4 regions of the Rhodoferax sp. PAMC 29310 genome follow, and region 4 is predicted to be linked to each of the others. Evidence: predicted binding sites of a transcription regulator. Region 4 holds the regulator's gene; each other region holds the start of a gene.

Region 1 (3,207 bases), 1.3 Mb from region 4:
CCGCCGATGGATGTGCATCAATGCCAATTGGGTCAATGGATTGATACCGGTGGGCGTCAGCGATATGGCGTGCATCAGCGTTTTCAGCGGATTGATGCCATGCACCAGGAACTACACCAACTCTCCCGAGAGCTGGTGGGGAGCCTGGACCGGGCTCACGCTTTGAACCGCCTACCCGCCCTGTACGCACTGCGCAATGGCCTGCAAACCGAGCTAAACGCCCTGATGCAGGATTTGCAGTCGCTACCATGATTGACTATTGGTTTGCCGGGGGAACTTTCATCAAAGTGTCGTATCCTACCGGTCCACTGGAGAGCCTGCGTCGTTCGCTTTCGTTCGACCCTTTCTGCCTCTCTTGCCTCATTTTGATTTCACATGTCTCTTTCTTCATTTAATCGCCGTCAATTGCTGGCGTTCAGTGCAACTGCACTTTCTCTTCCCGCTGTGGCCTTGGCGCCGCGTCCGGGCCGTCTGGTGGTCGTTGGCGGGGCCGAAGATCGCCTGAAAGACAAAATTATCCTGCGCCGATTTCTGTCACTTTGTGGCGGGGAAAACGCGAATATATTGGTGCTGACCGCAGCCAGTTCTGATCAACCAGCGGCATGGCGTGGATACGACCAGGTGTTTCGGGAAATGGGCGCGACCCAAACAACCCACCTGCCCATTTACACCCAGGAAGATGCAAACTCGGCCGACACCGTCAACCGGATTTTGAGTGCTGATGGCATTTTCATGAGCGGTGGAGATCAGCGCCGTTTGATGGAGCGACTTTCGAATACCGAGGCAGAACGGGCCATGCACACCGCCTTTCACCTGCGTCGCTGCTGCATTGGCGGCACGAGTGCCGGTGCGGCTGTGATGTCACACATCATGTTGGCCGAGGGGGGCACGCCAGTGTTGCCCAAAAAAGATGCCGCGGTATTGGAGGAAGGGCTGGGCTTTGTTCCGAACGCGATCATCGATCAACACTTCTCAGAGCGCCGCCGTCTGGGCCGGTTAATGTCGGTGCTGGCCCAGCGCCCGGACCTGTTGGGGGTGGGTATTGATGAAGACACCGCCCTGATCATTGAGCGCGGCACCGGCGTCGAGGTTGTCGGCAAAGGGGTGGTCACATTGATCGATGGCCGGCGCATGCGTTCGAATTTTGGCGCGGCCGCTGCGAGCGAACATCTGGAGATGCTGGGAGTTACCCTGCATGTGCTGCCTGCGGGCAACCGCTACAGCAGCGTTGTGGACGAAACCAGCGGGAGCAGCCGCCTACCTAGGTCATTGCGCAGCGCCATTGCTGAACTGGTGGCGCCCGGGCCCATTCGCGGTTGATGGTGAATTTTCTTGGTATTTTTTGAAAGATGATTTTGATGAAAATAGTGCTTTCTCTCCTTATCATTGTTGCGCAAGCAGCTACTGTTTCGATAGCGGCCACCGAGCACGGTGACAAGGAACGGGAGGTCGATATCGCCCGTCATCAAGCCATGGCCAGCGCACACAACAACGCGGCCAAGTGTCTGGCTTCGGGTGAAAAAGAAAATGTGTGCGAACAGGCCCTTCAAGCCGCCTGTCGCGGCTTGGCTATTGGAAAAACCTGCGGCATGAAACACGCCCACTGACGGGGCGAGCCAGTGCCACCACCCTGTGATCTCGCCCAATAGGTGGCGAACCCGCCGGTGATCGGCCAGTTCTTGATCCAGGTCACGGTGGCCTGATCGCTTGGGGATGATAGTGCAGAGGTCAGCGCATGAAGCGCTGCTGTAATCCAATACAAGCAAGGGGGTTCTTATGAAAGCGTTGTCCGACCTGTTTTCCACGGACTATGGCCTGATGACGGTGGCAGGTCTCACGTTCATGATTGGTATGGGCGTTTGGTTCGTCCGTTATTTCATGCGCAAGATTGACGAAGATGCGAAAGCGGCTGGCTTGCCAGACCGGTGAAAAAGAGGTGCCTGCGACAATTTGCGCCTCTAAAGCCTTTAAAAGGGCGGCGGTTTTGATGCCGCGGCTAGACTAAAAGATTGTGTCAATTTCAACTTTTCTAGGGGAATGATTTGTTAAATAGCGATCTTGCGACCGAATTCAACAGCCTGCTGCCAGGCCAAACCACTTCAGAGGGCCCTTCCCGGAGAACGGCCCTTAAAACCGCACTGGGCGTTGGGTATGCGGCTGCCGCGATGCCTATCGTCGCGCAAACCGCCATCAACACTCCAAGTGATGGCCTGAACGTCGGCGAAGTTAATTTCGAAGTCAATGGCTTCAAAGTACCGATGTATTTCGCGGCCCCGGCGGGCAAGAAAAATCTGCCCGTGGTGCTGGTGATCCAGGAGATTTTTGGCGTGCACGCCCACATTGCAGATGTCTGCCGGCGTTTTGCCAAGGCTGGCTATTTGGCGATTGCGCCAGAGTTGTACGCCCGTCAAGGTGACCCTAGCCAATATGGCGAGATTAGCAAATTGATGTCCGAAGTCGTGGCCAAAGTGCCAGATGCGCAGGTCATGGCTGATCTGGACGGCGCGGTTCAATGGGCGGGTGCCCATGGTGGCAACTTGGCCAAGGTGGCAATTACCGGGTTTTGCTGGGGCGGGCGGATCACCTGGCTGTACGCGGCTCACGGCCCCGTGAAGGCAGGTGTGGCGTGGTATGGGCGTTTAGTCGGCGCTGCATCCCCTTTGACGCCCAAGCACCCTGTAGAGCTGGCGGGCCAATTGAAGGCGCCCGTGCTGGGGCTCTATGGTGGTGAGGACGGAGGCATTCCGCTGACGACCGTGAACCAAATGAAAGAAGCACTGGTTGAAGCGGGCGTAAAGGGTAACAAAGCTGCCAAAGGCAGCGAGTTTGTGGTTTACCGTGATGCACCGCACGCCTTTAATGCCGATTACCGGGCCAGTTACCGCAAGGACGCCGCCGAAGATGGGTTCAAGCGAGCCTTGGCGTGGTTCAAGTCGAACGGCGTGATGTGATCCTGTATTGATCAAAATAACAAGGCCGCCGTCGGGCGGCCTTGTTATTTGTGAGTCGGCCCATCAATTGCCAGATTCCTGCCTCACAATCATGGGCTTGAAAATTGAGGCGTCAACCGTGCTTTCTCTCCCATCCACTCATCGGTATCTGCTATGGTTTTAGTCGCAATTTTGACCGGCACCCTGCTGGCCGGTATTGGCAGCGTTTGGCTGGCTGCCTTGTTGGGGTTTGGGGTGCTGGCCAAGTACACGCAGC
Region 2 (3,207 bases), 420 kb from region 4:
GGTTTCCCCGGCCTTGGGTTGGCCCACATCCATCAAACCAAAATAACCGGTCATACCCGGCATGCCCAGCACGTTAAGCCACTGGGTCAGCGAGCCCATGCCCAAGTCAATTTTGACCAGGCCGCCGCGCTTGAAGTCTGCATTTTCCAGCGTCAGGTACTCCTGCACGCCAAAACCGGCGCTGACATGGTCACCCACGGCATAGGCTGGGTTGTTGGAGGCAATGACGACTCCAACGCCTCCAGCGCGCATGACTTCGCCAATGCCAACAGGCGGGATGTAACTTTTGCCCTCGTTCATCCAACCGCGCATGGCCGGATCCAGCGACAGCGCCAAGGTTTTCAGCAACACACCACCCTCACCGGGTTGTTGAACAGGCTCATCGGTGAATTGCCAGTTGGCCGGTGTGGGCAGGCCCACCGGGCGAGAGGCCAGACGGATCTGGTGGTTGGTCAAAGCGGTCAAAGTTGGCATGGGAAGCTCCAGAAAAGGGATCCGGAGATGCTAGCGTCTTGCTGTGCGGGCGGCGGTTCCCAAGGCGACAGGCCTTGCCTGCGTGTCAAGGCGTCACGTAGCGACCCGTTCGGTGGTTCGTGGCCAAGGTCTGGTTCATCACCACTGCCCCCAACACAGACAGCCCCACCTGTTGCCAGCTCACCACGGCGAAGGAGCACAGCACAATGAAGCAGTCAAACCCCATCTGTACCCGCCCCGCCCGCCACCCAAATCGGTCCTGCAAATACAAGACGAGAACGTTGAAACCGCCCAGACTTGCCCGGTGGCGAAACAGCATCAGCATGCCGCTGCCCATCAGCAAACCGCCCAGGACCGCCGCCAAGGGGGCCGAGAGCGCTTGGAAACTAATCAGCGAGGGCAGCAGGTTGACAAACAAGGACAGCAGCCCGACGGCAGCGAAAGTCTTGTAGGTGAATGTCGGCCCCATGCGTTTCCAGGCCAGTCCATAAAACGGCAGGTTGATCAGGAAAAAGACCAGACCAAAATTCCAGCCGGTGGCGTAGTGGATTAAAAACGCAATGCCAGCCGTGCCGCCAGTCAGCAAACTGGTGTGTCCAAACATGAGTACACCAAAAGCCACAAACAAGGTGCCGGTCAGCAACGCCTGAACATCTTCGTAGGGCCGATGCCCCAGTTTGGAATCTTTTTTCAAAAGTGACACGCGCCTAAATAGGTTGAATGGGTTGCTCGGGTGCCCCTGCCCAATTGAATTGGCGAAAAGGTCCGAGTTTTTGGGTTTGGCTTGATGGGTTCCCGTGCGGGCATCAGTCGCATGTGTGAACCCCTTTGATGAGATTGTCGACTGGGCAGAAGGGCCGGTTTTGGCTGTCACTACAAATAACTTGATTCTGGTCAAGGATTGATGCGAAGTTCAGTCCGACACTGGACGCATTCAAACCACAGGAGAAAACCATGTTCAAACACATCCTCGTTCCCATCGATGGCTCTGCAACTTCACAACTGGCGGTGGACAAAGCCATTGGTCTGGCCAAGGCATTTGGCAGCCAGGTCACAGCCATTTTTGTGATTGATCCCTACCCGTTTACGGGCGTCGGAACTGACTTTGCCTACGGACAGGCGGAGTACCTCAGTGCAGCCAGTGCAGAAGCCAATGCAGCGATCAAGTCAGCCAAAGCAGTTTTCAAAGCGGCCGATTTGGCGGTTGAAACTGCGGTGGTGGAGTCCAATAATGCATGGCGGGGGATCGTGCAGAAAGCAGAGTCCTCACAGGCCGACCTGATCGTCATTGGCTCGCACGGGCGCAGCGGACTGGAAAGACTGGTGCTGGGCAGCGTGACGCAAGCGGTTCTGTCGCACACGCACCTGCCGGTGCTGGTCGTTCGCACGTAATCGCTGAGAAGAGCCAAGAAACAGGGCCCATGGTCCTGTTTCTTTTTGAGGCTCTAACCGCATTGCCCGACGTAGCCACAAGCGGTACAAAAATCGCAACCATCCTTGTGAATGACCGTAGGGTTGCCGCACTCGGGACACAGTTTTCCGGCTATGGTCGTTGACACGGGCTGATCCTTTGGAGTGTCCAGTACGCCCATGTCCCTCAATGGAAAGCCCTGTTCATCAAGCACCCCCAGCATGGCGTAGCGATGAATGATCAACCGCGCAATGTAGGCCACAGTGGAGGGCCAGGTTTGCTGGCGTCGCTCGGCATTGGGCAGTCCCGGCAAAAACGCCATGAAATGACCCAAGGGCTCTGCATAGTTGAGCAACTTGCGCAACTTCATGCCAATCCAGGCGGGATCAATCACCCGCATGTCCAAGGACAGCAATCGGGCCAGGCCGTCCATTGCACGGGGGTAGTTGCCCGAAAAACCAAGCGCGCAAGGGCGGGTGACCACCACGCCGTCGTGGTCTTGCAGGTTGACTTCTTTGAGCGTGACAGTGAAAGACTCGCCGGTGGCGGGGTTGTCTACGTCTACCGACCATGCCAGCGTGCCAGACGGGCCCGTTTGTGGTTCGCCCTGGCTGAACATGGCGTCCATAACGGGCGTCGGAAGTTTGGACTCTTTTCCCAGGGCCCGGAGTTGATCGCAGCGCCACCGTATCACCGCGGCGGTGGCGGCCACCACGCCCGGGAAAAGACGTTTTCCGCCGTGTGGCGGAAATGTCATTTCAAAGGAGTGTTCTTCTGCCACGGTTGCCAGAGCATCGAGCTTCAGTTGTAGCCAGGCAGGGTCATTGGTGCGCAAGTCCATGGACAAGGTTTTGGCCAATGCGCCTAGTCCTCGCGGTTGATCCGTGCCATTGACCCATACCTCAAACGGTTTCGGCGCGCCGCCTTCCTCGGGTGCCAATTCGCCCACGAACAGGGCGAAGTTGCCAAAGGGGTGATTAACCATATAGGTCCAGGCCGGGTTTCCAGCCGGCAGCTCTGGCCGGCTTGGCCAGCGCAACGAGGACAGAACAGGTGAGGGCAGACGGTCCAGTGCGAGCCTCTGGTTGGCCCCTTCAATGTGCAAAGGCGGCGCAGTGGCTGCTGTGCTGGGGGTCAGGCTCAGGACCGACCCCAATACGGAGTTCGGGCGGTAGGTGGCAAGGCCCTTCAAGCCTGATTGCCAAGCCTCCATGTACAGGTTTTGAAAGTCGGCGTAAGGGTAGTCTGCGGGCACATTCACAGTTTTGGAAATCGCGGTGTCAATGAAAGGCGCCACTGCCGCCACCATGGCCACGTGGGCC
Region 3 (3,207 bases), 1.9 Mb from region 4:
AATTGAAGCTGTTTCACTTTTGACACGGGACTTGATATGGGCGAGTTAAGCAGCGAAGACCGCGTTTTTGAATCTGCAGCGCAGCTCTTTTCGCTGCTCTCTACGCCCTTGCGGCTCAAAATCATCAGCGCGGTATGCGAAAAAGAAAAAAACGTGTCCGAGCTGCTGGCCTTGATTGACACGACGCAGCCTAATATGTCGCAGCATCTTTCCGCGCTGTACCGCAAAGGCGTGCTGTCAAGACGCAAGGAAGGGGCCCAGGTGTTCTATGGCTTGCAAAGTGAGCGAGTCGCCACTTTGTGCCGTGCCGTGTGTACGCAGGTCGCGATCGAGCTGGATGACAACGCCCCGATTGATGTGGCAGACCGTTTAACAAAGACGGCCACGTCGGCAGACGTCGAGGCCTCCTGATGGCAGTCCCCCACTCGAGCACTCGCAGCGCCGTCCGATGACGATGGCGCGCCATGCAAACCCGTCACTCAACAGGAGCAAGCCATGATGACATTGCGGAAATTTCTTCAAACCGGTCTTTTGGCCATCGGTGCCAGTCTCGCCACCGGTACGATGGCACAGACGGCCAGCCCACCCCCTGCGAAAGTAGTATTTCAGGTGAGCGATGGCGATGCTGCCAAATGGAACCTTGCCTTGAACAACGCGAAGAACGTGCAGCAGGAACTCGGTGCCTCTAAAGTGCAGATTGAAATCGTCGCCTACGGGCCCGGCATCGGCATGCTCAAGGACGACGCCACCACGGCGAACCGGGTTTCCGAGGCGGTGCAGTCTGGGGTTCAGGTGGTGGCCTGCGAAAACACGATGACAGCCCTGAAGCTGACAAAAGCAGATATGAACAAGTCAATCGGCTATGTGCCCGCCGGCGTGGTGGAGCTGATGAAGCGACAGTCCGAAGGTTGGGCCTACATCCGCCCCTGATGAGCTAGACCCATGTCCGCCGGGTGTCCGGCAGTCTTACTGACACGGTTGATTCTGTTGTTTTTGCGCAGGCGACCCATTTGGCGGGGAACGTTGGTGTGCTGAGTTCGACGGGCCGGCACAGCACTATCTGCCCATAAAAAATACCGCAAGCACTGAGCACGCACTGCCTCTCGATGCCCAAGGTATCTTGGCGCTGGCGGCTTGGGGATAGGTGTTCAGCGCCGCAGGACCTTTCGGCCTCGCTCATGCGCGTAGCGAATGCCGGTGTTGATCGCCGCTTCGTCAAAGTTCAGTCCGGCAAAGTTGCGGGCGTTGGTGGCGTCCCGAAACCCCAGGTAGACACAATCTGCCCCATGGTCAATGGCGGCTTTGAGTGCCGGCAGGCTGCCCGCGGGGCAAACCAGATCCATGGGCGGTGCGGAAGCAACAGAGCGATCGACGATGGAATTCATGGTGGGGCAAGGGTGGTGGACTCGGTCAGTGGGCTGGAGCCGGCTATAGCGCGACAAAGGCATCAAATGCCGCAGGCGAACCCGCTGACACAGGTCAATCAAAGTAAAAACAGACACGCCACTTTTTCAATGAGCGCCTGAGGCTCAGCCGCCGCAGCAGCCACCACCTGCTTTGGCCGGTGCCTAGGCCCGCTTGGCAATCGCCACGCGCCAAACTTGAGGGCCAGCCTCCAGATACTCCCAGCTAAACTGCCCGGGCGAACGAACTTCCAGCTGGGCGCTCAGTGTCAAGGGGTCATGGTCATTGGTCAGTTCCAGCGTTTGACCGGGTTGCATATCGGCAAACCGCCTGAACACCATGGCGTGACGCTTAGCGGGAGAAATTTGACGCAAATCGATGTTGCTGACAAGAGGGGTTGGCATGGCAAAGTCTTTCAATGGGAGTGACAAGTGCACGGGAATAGTTTAAAGATGTATTTATGATGTTTATTTAATGTAATGCAACACTTGGGCCGTGAGCAAGGTATCTTGCGCGGCCTTAATCCGGATCAAACTTACCTCATGAACCGACAACTTTGGCTGCTGGCCATTTGCCAGGGCTTGTTCCTGACCAACAACGTTACGTTTATCGCCATCAATGGCTTGGTGGGTTTGAGCATGGCCCCTTTGGGCTGGATGGCCACCTTGCCGGTCATGGGTTATGTGGTGGGCAGCGCCTTGTCCACGGGGCTGGTGGCCAAAGCCCAACACCACCTGGGTCGCAAACGCTCGTTCCAGCTTGGCTTGCTGGTCGCCATGGGGGCGGCGCTGTTGTGCGCTTACGCCGCCCTGTCTCATAACTTTTGGTTGCTGTGTACGGCGACGCTGATTGCCGGCTACTACAACGCCAACGCCGGCTTGTACCGCTTTGCGGCGGCTGAGTTGTCGACTCCTCAATGGCGGGAAAAGGCGGTGTCCATGGTGATGGCAGGCGGGCTGATTGGCGCCGTGCTGGGCCCCAATTTGGCACAATACACCCGCACGATCATGGATGTCCCTTTTGCCGGTGCCTACATTGCGCTGGCCATGGTGGCATTGATTTCCATGGCGGTGCTGAGCCAGATTGAGTTTCCCCCAGCGCCACCAAAAAATGTGCTCGATGGTGGCCGCCCTTTGAGCGAAATTATGCGCCAGCCTGCCTTCATCGTGGCTGCCGCCACGGGCGCATTGAGCTATGGCGTGATGAACCTGTTGATGGCGGCCACCCCGTTGGCCATGCAGCAATGCGGCTTGCCGTTTTCAGACGCCGCGCTGGTACTGGAGTGGCATGTGATTGGCATGTTCGCGCCGGGATTTTTCACCGGACACCTTATCAAACGATTTGGTGCGTTGCCCATCATGGGCGTAGGTGTGGCGCTGTTCGCGTTGTGTATTGGCGTGGCACTTTCAGGCGTCGAGTTGCAGGAGTTTCTGCTGGCCTTGTTGTTTCTCGGGGTGGGTTGGAATTTTCTGTTCACGGGCAGCACGACCTTGTCCCTGTCAACCTATACCTCTGCTGAAAAAGACAAGGCCCAGGGTGCGTTGAACTTCTTCGTGTTTGCTACCTTGGCCGTCAGCTCCTTTGCCTCTGGCATGTTGGTCACCACCCAAGGGTGGGCCTTGTTGAACTGGGGCTCATTGGTTCCGGTCGCGCTCACCGGATCTGCCTTGATCTGGCTGAAGATGCGACGCCAAACCGAAGTAAGATGAATCACAGACGGGGTGCCATGTATGCCCCGCGTTCATCAACTGACAGGAGACAAACCCATGCAAAGACGACAACTCTTGGCCAGCGGCGTGGCCG
Region 4 (3,207 bases):
CGGTGCGGGCCTGGCGCAGCACCTGCCAGCCGCCATGCAAGGCCAGACCGGATATGATCGCAGCCACCACCGCGTCAGGCCATGCTTGCCCGGTGCCAAATACACCCACGGCGGCGGCCATTACCGCTAGGTTGCCAATGGCGTCGTTGCGTGAGCACAGCCAGACGCTGCGCATGTTGGCGTCACCCTCACGAAACGCGTACAGCATCCAGGCAACGGCCACATTGGCTACCAGTGCTACCAAACCGATCGCTCCCATGGTCGGCGCGTCTGGCACGGCGCCGTTCAGGGCGGCCCACGCCGCCCGCGTCAGAATGAACAGTCCAAAGGCGATCATGCTGAGCGCCTTCACCATTGCGGCGCGGGCGCGCCAAACCAAGGCCGCCGACAAGACTGCAAGAGACACGGCGTAGTTGGCAGCGTCGCCGGCGAAGTCAATCGCATCAGCAAATAGCGACAGCGAACCCGAGGTGTAACCCGCCAAGATCTCCACCAAAAACATGAAGGCGTTGATGATCAAGGCAATCCACAGGATTCGCCGGTACCGATCCATGTTTTCGAAGGACGATGCGGTGGGTGTTTCGTGTTCGCAGCAGTGAGCAGACATGGTTCTCCTTAAATTGACTCTATTGGGAACCCTTTAGTCACTCCAGTGTCAAGTGACATTGTTGCTGCGATGGACGACCCAATTTCCAAGGCTTGACAAGGAAGAGGTTGCCGTAACCAACCGTATAGTTTTTGTCAAACCTTGTTGCGAGTGGTGCGTCGTCGCTGAACAATGTTCAAGCCGGTAGATGGGCAATACGCTCTTGAAGCGAGGCATTTCTGAGGTTAGTTCAGCCAATGGTTCTTTTCAACTCATAAAGATACCAATTAGTAATAATTTAAACCATAAAGAAATTATGGATACTTATTGGTTGTATTATTCGGCCACGTCACATCTTTGACGCGTCATACCTGACATTCATTTTTAGGAGAGCTCCATGAAAAAAACCATTCTTGCAACCGCGTTGGCTTTTGGCGTCGCTTTTTCTGTTCAAGCGAAGGACATTGTTGACACCGCTGTTTCTGCTGGGACTTTCAAAACCCTGGCCACGGCGTTGACCGCTGCCGGTTTGATTGACACGTTGAAAGGCCCAGGCCCGTTCACCGTGTTTGCCCCGACTGATGCGGCCTTCGCCAAAATTCCGAAAGCTGATCTTGATGCGCTGTTGAAAGACAAAGCCAAGCTGACTTCGGTATTGACCTACCACGTGGTGCCCGGCAAAGTGATGGCTGCCGATGTCAAAGCCGGCAAAGTCAAAACTGTTCAGGGTTCTGAGATCACTGTCAAAACTATGGGAGGTGTCATGGTGGATGGCGCCAAGGTCACTGCGACAGACATCGTGGCTGACAATGGCGTGATCCACGTGATTGACAGCGTGATCATGCCCAAGTAACTGCGGGCTCAAAGTTGGGCTCCCTGCGAACTACAGACCGCGGGGCGCCCACAAAAAAAGCCGGATGATCCGGCTTTCTTTAATGGGTCTGTGTGATCAATTGCAGGCTTTGGGGTTGACGATGTCTTTCAACATCTCGGCATCCACAATACGAATGTGGCGCTGTTTGACTTCCACAATGCCGTCTTCCACAAACTTCGAAAACGTGCGGCTCACGGTTTCCAGTTTCAAGCCCAGGTAACTTCCAATTTCCTCGCGCGTCATGCGCAGGACCAATTCGGTTTTTGAAAACCCACGGGCGTTTAATCGTTGAACCAGATTCAGCAAAAACGCGGCCAGTCTCTCTTCTGCGCGCATGCTGCCCAGCAGCAACATCACGCCGTGCTCACGCACAATTTCGCGGCTCATGATTTTGTGCACATGGCGCTGTAATGAAATCACTTCCCGCGAGATTTCTTCAACGCGATTAAAAGGCATGACGCATACCTCGGCATCTTCCAAGGCAACAGCGTCACAAGTGTGTTGGTCATTCACGATGCCATCCAGCCCAATGATTTCTCCAGCCATCTGAAACCCGGTCACTTGGTCCTTGCCATCTTCAGAGACGACGCTGGTTTTGAAAAAACCAGTGCGAATGGCGTACAGACTGGTGAACCTCTCACCGGTTCGAAACAGCGTTGTACCTCGCTTGACTTTGCGTCGCGCCGCCACCACTTCGTCGACACGGTCCAATTCGTCCGGCGTCAATCCAAGTGGCATACACAGCTCCTTCAGATTGCAACTGGAGCATGCGACTTTTAAGGTGATGGGGTTCATGCAGACCATTCTGGCACCAATTGACGTCTGACCCCGCACTTCCTGATGTAGGTCAAATCAATTGGCAGGTCCTATTTCATTCGAGGTTGATCTGAGTCAAGGTTTTGATGTGGGGTTGAAGGCATATTTCCAGCCTTGCCAAGGATTGCCTATGAATGCCGATGCGGCCCCCCCTGATTTAAATGACGTGCTCAATCGGTTGAATGCTTCTGGTCCCCGCTACACCTCCTTTCCTACCGCTGATCGATTTGTCGAGGCCTTTGCCGAGCTTGAGTACAAGCAGGCGCTGGCCCAACGCCGCTCTGGGCCGACGGTGGCCGCACGGCCGATGTCCCTTTATGTGCATATTCCGTTTTGTGAAACGCTGTGCTACTTCTGCTCCTGCAACAAAGTCGTTACAAGTGAGCATGGACATGCGGACACGTATTTGAACTACTTGAGTCGCGAGGTAGAGCTTCACACGGCCGAGTTGGGCGCGGGGCAGTCGGTGAGTCAACTGTATGTGGGAGGCGGCACACCTACCTTTTTGACCGATGCCCAGCTGGGCGATTTGATGAGCATGTTGCGGCGAAATTTCAAAATGCTTCCGGCCGGTGAGTACGTCATCGAAATCGATCCGCGCACCCTGGATTCCGATCGACTGGACGCACTGATGCTGCTGGGTTTTAAACGCTTGAGTATTGGCGTTCAGGATATTGACCCGGCAGTTCAAATGGCGATACACCGGATTCAACCTGTTGAGCAAGTGGTCTAACTGTTTCAGGATGCCCGCCAGCGCGGTTTTGATTCGATCAACGTGGACCTGATTTATGGCCTGCCCCAACAAAGTTCGGAATCGTTCGAGCGTACGCTGTCACAAGTCATCGAGTGGCGGCCCGACCGCATCGCACTCTATGCCTACGCCCACCGGCCGGCGCACTTCAAACCGCAGCGCCATATCAGCACCGCTGCG

The links. The regulator FNR, encoded in region 4, switches genes on or off when oxygen is low (the NO sensors DNR and NnrR bind a similar motif). The targets are predictions, from matches to a motif close to TTGATNNNNATCAA.
Region 1: J8G15_RS00325 (DUF3149 domain-containing protein) is a predicted target of FNR. The motif match lies at 1,680-1,693, and genes of this name have one in related genera.
Region 2: J8G15_RS08230 (universal stress protein) is a predicted target of FNR. The motif match lies at 1,359-1,372, and genes of this name have one in related genera.
Region 3: J8G15_RS15315 (DUF2249 domain-containing protein) is a predicted target of FNR. The motif match lies at 1,924-1,937, and genes of this name have one in related genera.

What each region holds. Positions count from the first base shown of each region.
Region 1 covers NZ_CP072852.1:55,871-59,077, forward strand. The annotation lists gene J8G15_RS00310 (EAL domain-containing protein) at 1-252, shown strand, start outside; gene J8G15_RS00315 (cyanophycinase) at 376-1,320, shown strand; gene J8G15_RS00320 (hypothetical protein) at 1,359-1,607, shown strand; gene J8G15_RS00325 (DUF3149 domain-containing protein) at 1,777-1,929, shown strand; gene J8G15_RS00330 (dienelactone hydrolase family protein) at 2,043-2,951, shown strand; gene J8G15_RS00335 (ZIP family metal transporter) at 3,105-3,207, shown strand, end outside.
Region 2 covers NZ_CP072852.1:1,807,904-1,811,110, reverse strand. The annotation lists gene J8G15_RS08240 (NADP-dependent oxidoreductase) at 1-474, opposite strand, end outside; gene J8G15_RS08235 (YitT family protein) at 560-1,168, opposite strand; gene J8G15_RS08230 (universal stress protein) at 1,429-1,866, shown strand; gene J8G15_RS08225 (adenosylcobalamin-dependent ribonucleoside-diphosphate reductase) at 1,920-3,207, opposite strand, start outside.
Region 3 covers NZ_CP072852.1:3,278,324-3,281,530, forward strand. The annotation lists gene J8G15_RS15295 (TlpA disulfide reductase family protein) at 1-49, shown strand, start outside; gene J8G15_RS15300 (metalloregulator ArsR/SmtB family transcription factor) at 37-411, shown strand; gene J8G15_RS15305 (DsrE family protein) at 496-930, shown strand; partial or broken gene J8G15_RS15310 (peptidase U32 family protein) at 1,135-1,385, opposite strand; gene J8G15_RS15315 (DUF2249 domain-containing protein) at 1,569-1,808, opposite strand; gene J8G15_RS15320 (MFS transporter) at 1,947-3,113, shown strand; gene J8G15_RS15325 (ABC transporter substrate-binding protein) at 3,171-3,207, shown strand, end outside.
Region 4 covers NZ_CP072852.1:1,391,085-1,394,291, reverse strand. The annotation lists gene J8G15_RS06340 (cation diffusion facilitator family transporter) at 1-607, opposite strand, end outside; gene J8G15_RS06335 (fasciclin domain-containing protein) at 984-1,439, shown strand; gene fnr (fumarate/nitrate reduction transcriptional regulator Fnr) at 1,536-2,255, opposite strand; partial or broken gene hemN (oxygen-independent coproporphyrinogen III oxidase) at 2,407-3,207, shown strand, end outside.